Kitasatospora sp. NBC_00315: one gene and its partner. The protein of the gene in region 1 interacts with the protein of each later gene in a pairwise test. Links are inferred from orthologs where the notes say so. Each region holds a gene or a part of one and is shown on either strand. Other genes may lie near its edges. The genes, in order: OG823_RS26145 and OG823_RS31010.

Region 1 (3,098 bases):
GGTGGCCCACTTCTCGCCCTGGCTGAGGGCGACGCCGGTGTTGGCGGGGGAGATCTCGACGAGGTTGGCGTCGTTGAAGATCTGCTGCATCGACTGGGCGACGCTGGAGTTCAGCGGGCCGACGACGCCGATCACGTTGTTGTCGGCAACCAGCTGGGTGGCGTTCTGCTGGCCGGGAGCGGGCTTGGCGGTGTCGTCCAGGGCCTTGATCTGGAACTTGACGCCGGGCACCTCGTTCTTCTCGTTGGCCTGCTTGATGGCGAGGTCGACGGAGTTCTTGATGCCGAGGCCGAGCGCGGAGAGGTCTCCGGTGAGGGGGGCGTCCACGCCGATGGTGACGGTGGTGGATCCCCCGCCTGCGGCGTCGCCGCCCTTCTTCGCGTCGCGGGCGCCGCAGGCGGAGAGGCTGAGCGCTCCGATGACGGCGATGCTCACGACAAGCGCTGAACGATGACGCACGAGGGACTCCTTCGGTCAGGAGGCGCCCCGCCAGAGGTGGCGGGTGCCGGGTCGCGCGCTGAGCCGGGCCCAGTTGGGTGGCGCGGTGACTGGCCGTGACTCTAGATGCCGTTGGGCGGCTCGTGGAGGGGTCCGGGCAGGCTGTGATTCTCTTGTTATGAGCACAGTGATCATCTGTCTCAGAATCCGGTCCGTTCTGGCGCGATCGATCCGTTGCTGCGCAGGGGGCGGCCCGCCCCGGTTCCGATGTAAGGCCCAGAACCGCAGGTGACTACTGGTGTGTTCGACTATCGGTCATCACCGTCCGCCGTGATGGACCCGGACACAGGTGTCCGGATACCGGACGAAGGGTGGGGAAGGCGCAGGTCGGCCGACGGATCGAGCGCATACGCCTCGCCCGGGATTCGATGCGGGGTCTGAATTGCGTCCGTGTTACGCAGCGTTACATCCAGGAAAGGACGTTCCGCATCCGCGGGCGCCGCCGCGCGGTCGGCGGCCGTGTACCGGGTCTTCGGCTCCACCGGCCGCCGCGGTGTCACCGCGGTCGCGGGAGGGTCGGCCGTCCCGTCGGGGAGGGCGGCGTGCGGCCGCCCGATGCCGGTGATCCGGTACGGGTGGCCGCCGGTGCCGGTGCCGGTGCCGGTGCCTGTGCCGGTTCCCGCCGGGGTGCGCGGGGTGGAGCCGCTGCCGGGCCCGGTCGCCTCGCGGACCGCGCCGACGTACGTGAACCGGACGTCCCGCGCGGGGTGCGGAAGCAGGGTTGGCGGTGCGTCGGCCGGTGGGCCGGAGCCGGTCGCCCGGTGTCCCGTACCGGCCGCCGGAAAGGCCGCGAACAGGGCGGGTTGACGCCCCGTCGGCCCGGGGCCGGCCGGGCGGGCAGCACGTCGCGCCCCTCCGTGCTCGCACTCCGTGCCGGACATGCCGCCGCCCCCTCGTCTGGACCAAGGGCCTGCCCGGCGGGGACAGTTGTCAAACGCCTTGATCGAACAAGGGGGCGGAGCACGATCGTTGGTCCGGCGGCCGGTGGGCCGGGAGCCGTCCTACAGGTCGCGCAGCATGCAGGTGAGCCGGCAGCTGGTGATCCGCCGTCCGGTGTCGTCGGTGATCGCGATCTCGTAGGTCGCGGCCGTGCGGCCCTTGAAGACCGCGGTGGCCACGCCGGTGACCGTTCCCGAGGTCGCCGAGCGGTGGTGGGTGGCGTTGAGGTCCACCCCGACCGCGTAGCGGCCGGGCCCGGCGTGCAGCATCGCGCCGATCGAACCGAGCGTCTCGGCCAGCGCCGCCGAGGCGCCGCCGTGCAGCAGGCCGTACGGCTGCTGGTTGCCCTCCACCGGCATGGTGCCGACCACGCGGTCCCCGGAGGCCTCGACGACCTTGATGCCGAGCCGGTCGCCGAGATGGCCGCCGGAGAAGGTGGAGGGGTCGACGCCGAGCTTGGCGAAGTGGTCCAGGACGTCCTGCGGGACGTCCAGGACGGGGGCCGCGTCGGTGGGGGCCGCGTCGGTCATGGGAGCTCCTGCCGGTCAGGGGTCACGTCTTCATGAGCGTGCTGCTGTGATCGTACGACCGCGCTACCCGGGAGTAGCGGCCGCGCCCGGCGGTGGCGCGGCGCACCGCCGTCCGGGCCCGCCGCCGTCCTCGCGTCCGTTGTCGGCGGCGGGCCATAGGATCGGTCACCGGCAGTGGAATCGGCAGGAACGGGACGTTGACGTGGCTACGCAGAGTACGGGCAAGGGCGCGACGGGTGGCGACGGGACCGGCCCCCGGCCCCGGCTGATGCTGCTCGACGGGCATTCGATGGCCTACCGGGCCTTCTACGCGCTGCCCGTGGAGAACTTCAACACCTCCACCGGTCAGCCCACCAACGCGGTGTACGGCTTCGCCTCGATGCTCGCCAACACGGTGCGCGACGAGCAGCCGACCCACCTCGCGGTCGCCTTCGACCTCTCCCGCAAGACGTTCCGTTCGGCCGAGTTCCCCGACTACAAGGCCAACCGGGCCAAGACGCCGGACGAGTTCAAGAGCCAGATCGGGCTGATCGGCGAACTGCTCGACGCGATGAACGTCCCCCGGATGACGGTGGAGAACTTCGAGGCCGACGACATCATCGCCACCCTCGCCACCGCCGCCGCGGCCGAGGGTTTCGACGTCGACATCGTCACCGGTGACCGGGATTCGCTCCAGCTGGTCACCGAGCGGGTCACCGTGCTCTACCCCACCAAGGGCGTCTCCGAGCTCACCCGCTACACGCCCGAGAAGGTCGCCGAGAAGTACGGCGTCACCCCCGCCCAGTACCCGGATCTGGCCGCCCTGCGCGGCGATCCGTCGGACAACCTCCCCGGCATCCCCGGGGTCGGCGAGAAGACGGCCGCGAAGTGGGTCAACCAGTTCGGCTCCTTCGACGAACTCGTCGCCAACGCGGACCAGGTCAAGGGCAAGATCGGCGAGAAGCTCCGCGAGCACCTCGACTCGGTCAAGCGCAACCGGGTGCTCACCGAGCTGGTCCGCGACGTCGAACTCCCGCTCGGCGTCGCCGACCTGCAGCGCGCCGCGTTCGACCGTGAGGCGGTCGGGCAGCTGATGGAGTCGCTGGAGTTCCGCAACAGCAACTTCCGCGAGCGGATCTTCGGCATCGACCC
Region 2 (3,081 bases), 1.1 Mb from region 1 along the record:
CGTACGCAGAGGTTGTGCAGCAGCCCGGCCGCGGGATGGCCGGGCTCCGCCGGCAGCCGGCGCAGGGCGACGCACCCGTCGGGACCGGCCGACGGCGGACCGGGGACGAGGAGGAACTGGCCGACCGCGGCCCGGTAGTCGGCGGCCGTGCGCACCCGCAGTTCACCGGAGCGCATGAACGGCTCGGACAGTGCGTGCAGCGCCGCCGCGTCCGCCCCGGTCGCGGGCCGGACGGGCGCCGTGCCGAGGGTCGCGAGGCGGACCGGCGCGGTGGTGGCGGTCGCCGGACGGAGGGGAGCCTGCGCCACGCTCCGCCTCACGCGCTCACGGCCCGTCGCGCGGGCGCCATCGGGACCACCAGCGGAGTGCCGGTCTGCGGATCCTCGATCACCTGGCAGGGAAGGTCGAAGACCCGCTCGACCAGTTCGGCGGTGACGATCTCGGCCGGCGCTCCCTCGGCGACCACCGCGCCGTCGCGCATCGCGATCAGGTGGGTGGCGTACCGGGCGGCCTGGTTGAGGTCGTGCAGGACGGCCACCAGGGTGCGGCCCTGCTCCTCGTGCAGGCGTGCGCAGAGGTCCAACACCTCGACCTGGTGCGCGATGTCCAGGAAGGTGGTGGGTTCGTCGAGCAGCAGCAGCGGGGTCTGCTGGGCGATCGCCATGGCCAGCCAGACCCGCTGGCGCTGCCCGCCCGAGAGCTCGTCCACGTACCGCTCGGCCAGCTCCTCCACGTCGGTGGCGGCCATCGACTCGGCGACCACCCGCTCGTCCTCGCGGGACCACTGGCGCAGCAGGCCCTGGTGCGGGTAACGGCCCCGGGCGACCAGGTCCGCGACGGTGATGCCGTCCGGTGCGGCCGAGCTCTGCGGCAGCAGGCCGAGCCGGCGGGCCAGTTCCCTGGCGGGAAGGCCGCTGATCTGCTCGCCGTCCAGCAGCACCCGGCCGGCGGCGGGCCTGAGCAGCCGGGCGAAGGCGCGCAGCAGGGTGGACTTCCCGCAGGCGTTGGGGCCGACGATGACGGTGAACGACCCGTCGGGGATGCCGACGGAGAGATCCGTGGTGATCGCCCGGTCGCCGTAGCGCAGCGCGACGCCCTCGGCGGTCAGCCGGTCGGTCGTGGCGCCGCCCGTGGCTCTGCTCGCGGCGCCGGTCGTAACACCGGCCGTGGCACCGGCCGTTGAATCGGTCGGCCGGTCGGGCGACGGCGAGGGCCGGGTCGGCCGGGCGGCACTCACCGGCCCTCCAGCAGCCGGTCCGTGCCGACCACGACCGCGCACTTGCCGGCGGCCCACTCCAGGGCCTCCAGGTGCCGCTGCTCGGAGAAGTCCGCGACCGCGTCGCCGACCACGAAGGCCTGGACGTCCCGGCTCCAGGCGTCGCAGGCCGTCATCAGGACGCCGATGTGCGCGTAGACGCCGACCAGCACCAGCTGGTCGCGCCCGGCCGCCGCCAGCTGCTCCGCCAGGTCGGTGCGGACGAACGCGCTGTACTTCCACTTGGTCAGCATGACGTCCCCGTCGGCCGGGGCCACCACGGCGGGGACGCCCCGGGCGTGGTCGTCGTCCGGCAGGCCGGGGCCCCAGAAGTCCTGTTGCAGCCCGCGCTCCTCGGGGCTCTGGCCGCCGCGCTGGTGCGAGTAGACCACCGGTACGCCGGCCGGGCGGGCCCAGGCCAGCAGCCGGGCGGTGTTGGCCAGCGCGGGGGCCAGCGGCGGGGCGTCGGGAGCGAACGCGTCCAGGAAGTAGTTCTGCAGGTCGTGGACGAGCAGCACGGCGCGGGCCGGGTCGACCTGCCAGGGCACGCGCGGTTCGGGGAACCGTTCGGGGCCGGGCAGCGGGTACGGGGCGATGCGGGGCAGGGCCATGGCGGTGTGGAGTCCTTCGGGCGGCCGGGGGCGAACCGGTGGCGGGCGGTGCACTGCTGGGGCGCCGACGGTGGTTCCCGTCCGGGGAGCGACGGGAGCCCCCGGCGGCAGGGCCGGTCGGCTGCGGCTCAGTCGGCGGTGGAGCGCAGGTCCTTCTTGCTGACCTTGCCGATGCCGGTACGGGGGAAGGCGGAGACGAACTCGATCCGGTCGGGCACCTTGTAGTCGGCGAGCCCGGCGGTCCGGACGAAGGCCCTGAGCTCGACCGGGCGCGGACGCGGGGCCTGCGGCCGCAGGATCACGTACGCGCAGCTGCGCTCGCCCAGGTACGGGTCGGGGGTGGCGACGACGGCCACGTCGTGCACGGCGGGGTGGGCCAGCAGGACGTTCTCGACCTCCTCGGCGGCCACCTTCTCGCCGCCGCGGTTGATCTGGTCCTTGGCCCGGCCCTCGACCACCAGGTGCCCGGTCGGGGTGCGGCGCACGACGTCCCCGGTGCGGTAGAAGCCGTCCGGGGTGAAGGCCAGCCGGTTGTGCTCCGGCGCGTTCCAGTACCCGCGGATGGTGTAGGGCCCCCGGGTGAGCAGGTGGCCGGTTCCGCCGTCCGGCAGGTCGTTGTCCTCCTCGTCGACCACGCGGACCTCGTCGTCGGGGGAGATCGGCCGGCCCTGGGTGGTCAGCACGGTCTCCTCCGGGTCGTCCGGGCGCGTGTAGTTGACCAGTCCCTCGGCCATGCCGAACACCTGCTGGAGCCGGCAGTCCAGCGCCGGGCCGATCCTGCGGGCGGCCTCCGCGCTGAGCTTGGCGCCGCCGACCTGGAGCAACTCCAGGCTGGACAGGTCCAGTTCACTGTTCGGCGCGGCGTCCGCCCAGGCCAGCGCGAGCGGCGGTACGAGACCGGTGAGGGTGACCCGCTCCCGGGCGATCAGCCGGAAGGCCGTCCCGGGGCTCGGATCCGGGGCGAGCACGACCCGTCCGCCGGCATACAGGGTGCCCAGGGTGCCGGGTGAGCTGAGCGGGAAGTTGTGCGCGGCCGGCAGCGCGCACAGGTAGACCGTCGCGGGGGAGAGTTCGCAGATCCGCGCCGACTCCCGGACGCTGTAGAGGTAGTCGTCGTGGGCGCGCGGGATCAGCTTCGGCAGGCCGGTGCTTCCGCCGGACAGCTGGAGGAAGGCCAGGTCGGCGGCGGTGGGCGGGTCGGTCACCGGTGTGGGC

Evidence for each region.
Region 2: the proteins of OG823_RS26145 (region 1) and OG823_RS31010 interact in binary tests that used the Escherichia coli proteins (3 or more experiments, as listed by UniProt). The link is inferred for Kitasatospora sp. NBC_00315 from one-to-one orthologs.

What each region holds. Positions count from the first base shown.
Region 1 is NZ_CP108025.1:6,266,837-6,269,934, forward strand. Bases 234-3,017 are described here. They hold OG823_RS26145 (PaaI family thioesterase), read right to left. Parts: upstream 1,968-3,017; coding sequence 1,500-1,967; downstream 234-1,499. Other genes in these bases: OG823_RS26135 (branched-chain amino acid ABC transporter substrate-binding protein), read right to left, coding at 234-459; OG823_RS26140 (hypothetical protein), read right to left, coding at 747-1,379; polA (DNA polymerase I), read left to right, coding at 2,236-3,017. In the rest of the region: more of OG823_RS26135, read right to left, coding at 1-233; more of polA, read left to right, coding at 3,018-3,098. UniProt on the Escherichia coli protein: Required for optimal enterobactin synthesis. Acts as a proofreading enzyme that prevents EntB misacylation by hydrolyzing the thioester bound existing between EntB and wrongly charged molecules.
Region 2 is NZ_CP108025.1:7,393,728-7,396,808, forward strand. What follows is about bases 51-2,817. They hold OG823_RS31010 (isochorismatase family protein), read right to left. Parts: upstream 1,867-2,817; coding sequence 1,234-1,866; downstream 51-1,233. Other genes in these bases: OG823_RS31000 (GNAT family N-acetyltransferase), read right to left, coding at 51-308; OG823_RS31005 (ABC transporter ATP-binding protein), read right to left, coding at 317-1,108; OG823_RS31015 ((2,3-dihydroxybenzoyl)adenylate synthase), read right to left, coding at 1,995-2,817. In the rest of the region: more of OG823_RS31000, read right to left, coding at 1-50; more of OG823_RS31015, read right to left, coding at 2,818-3,081. UniProt on the Escherichia coli protein: Involved in the biosynthesis of the siderophore enterobactin (enterochelin), which is a macrocyclic trimeric lactone of N-(2,3-dihydroxybenzoyl)-serine.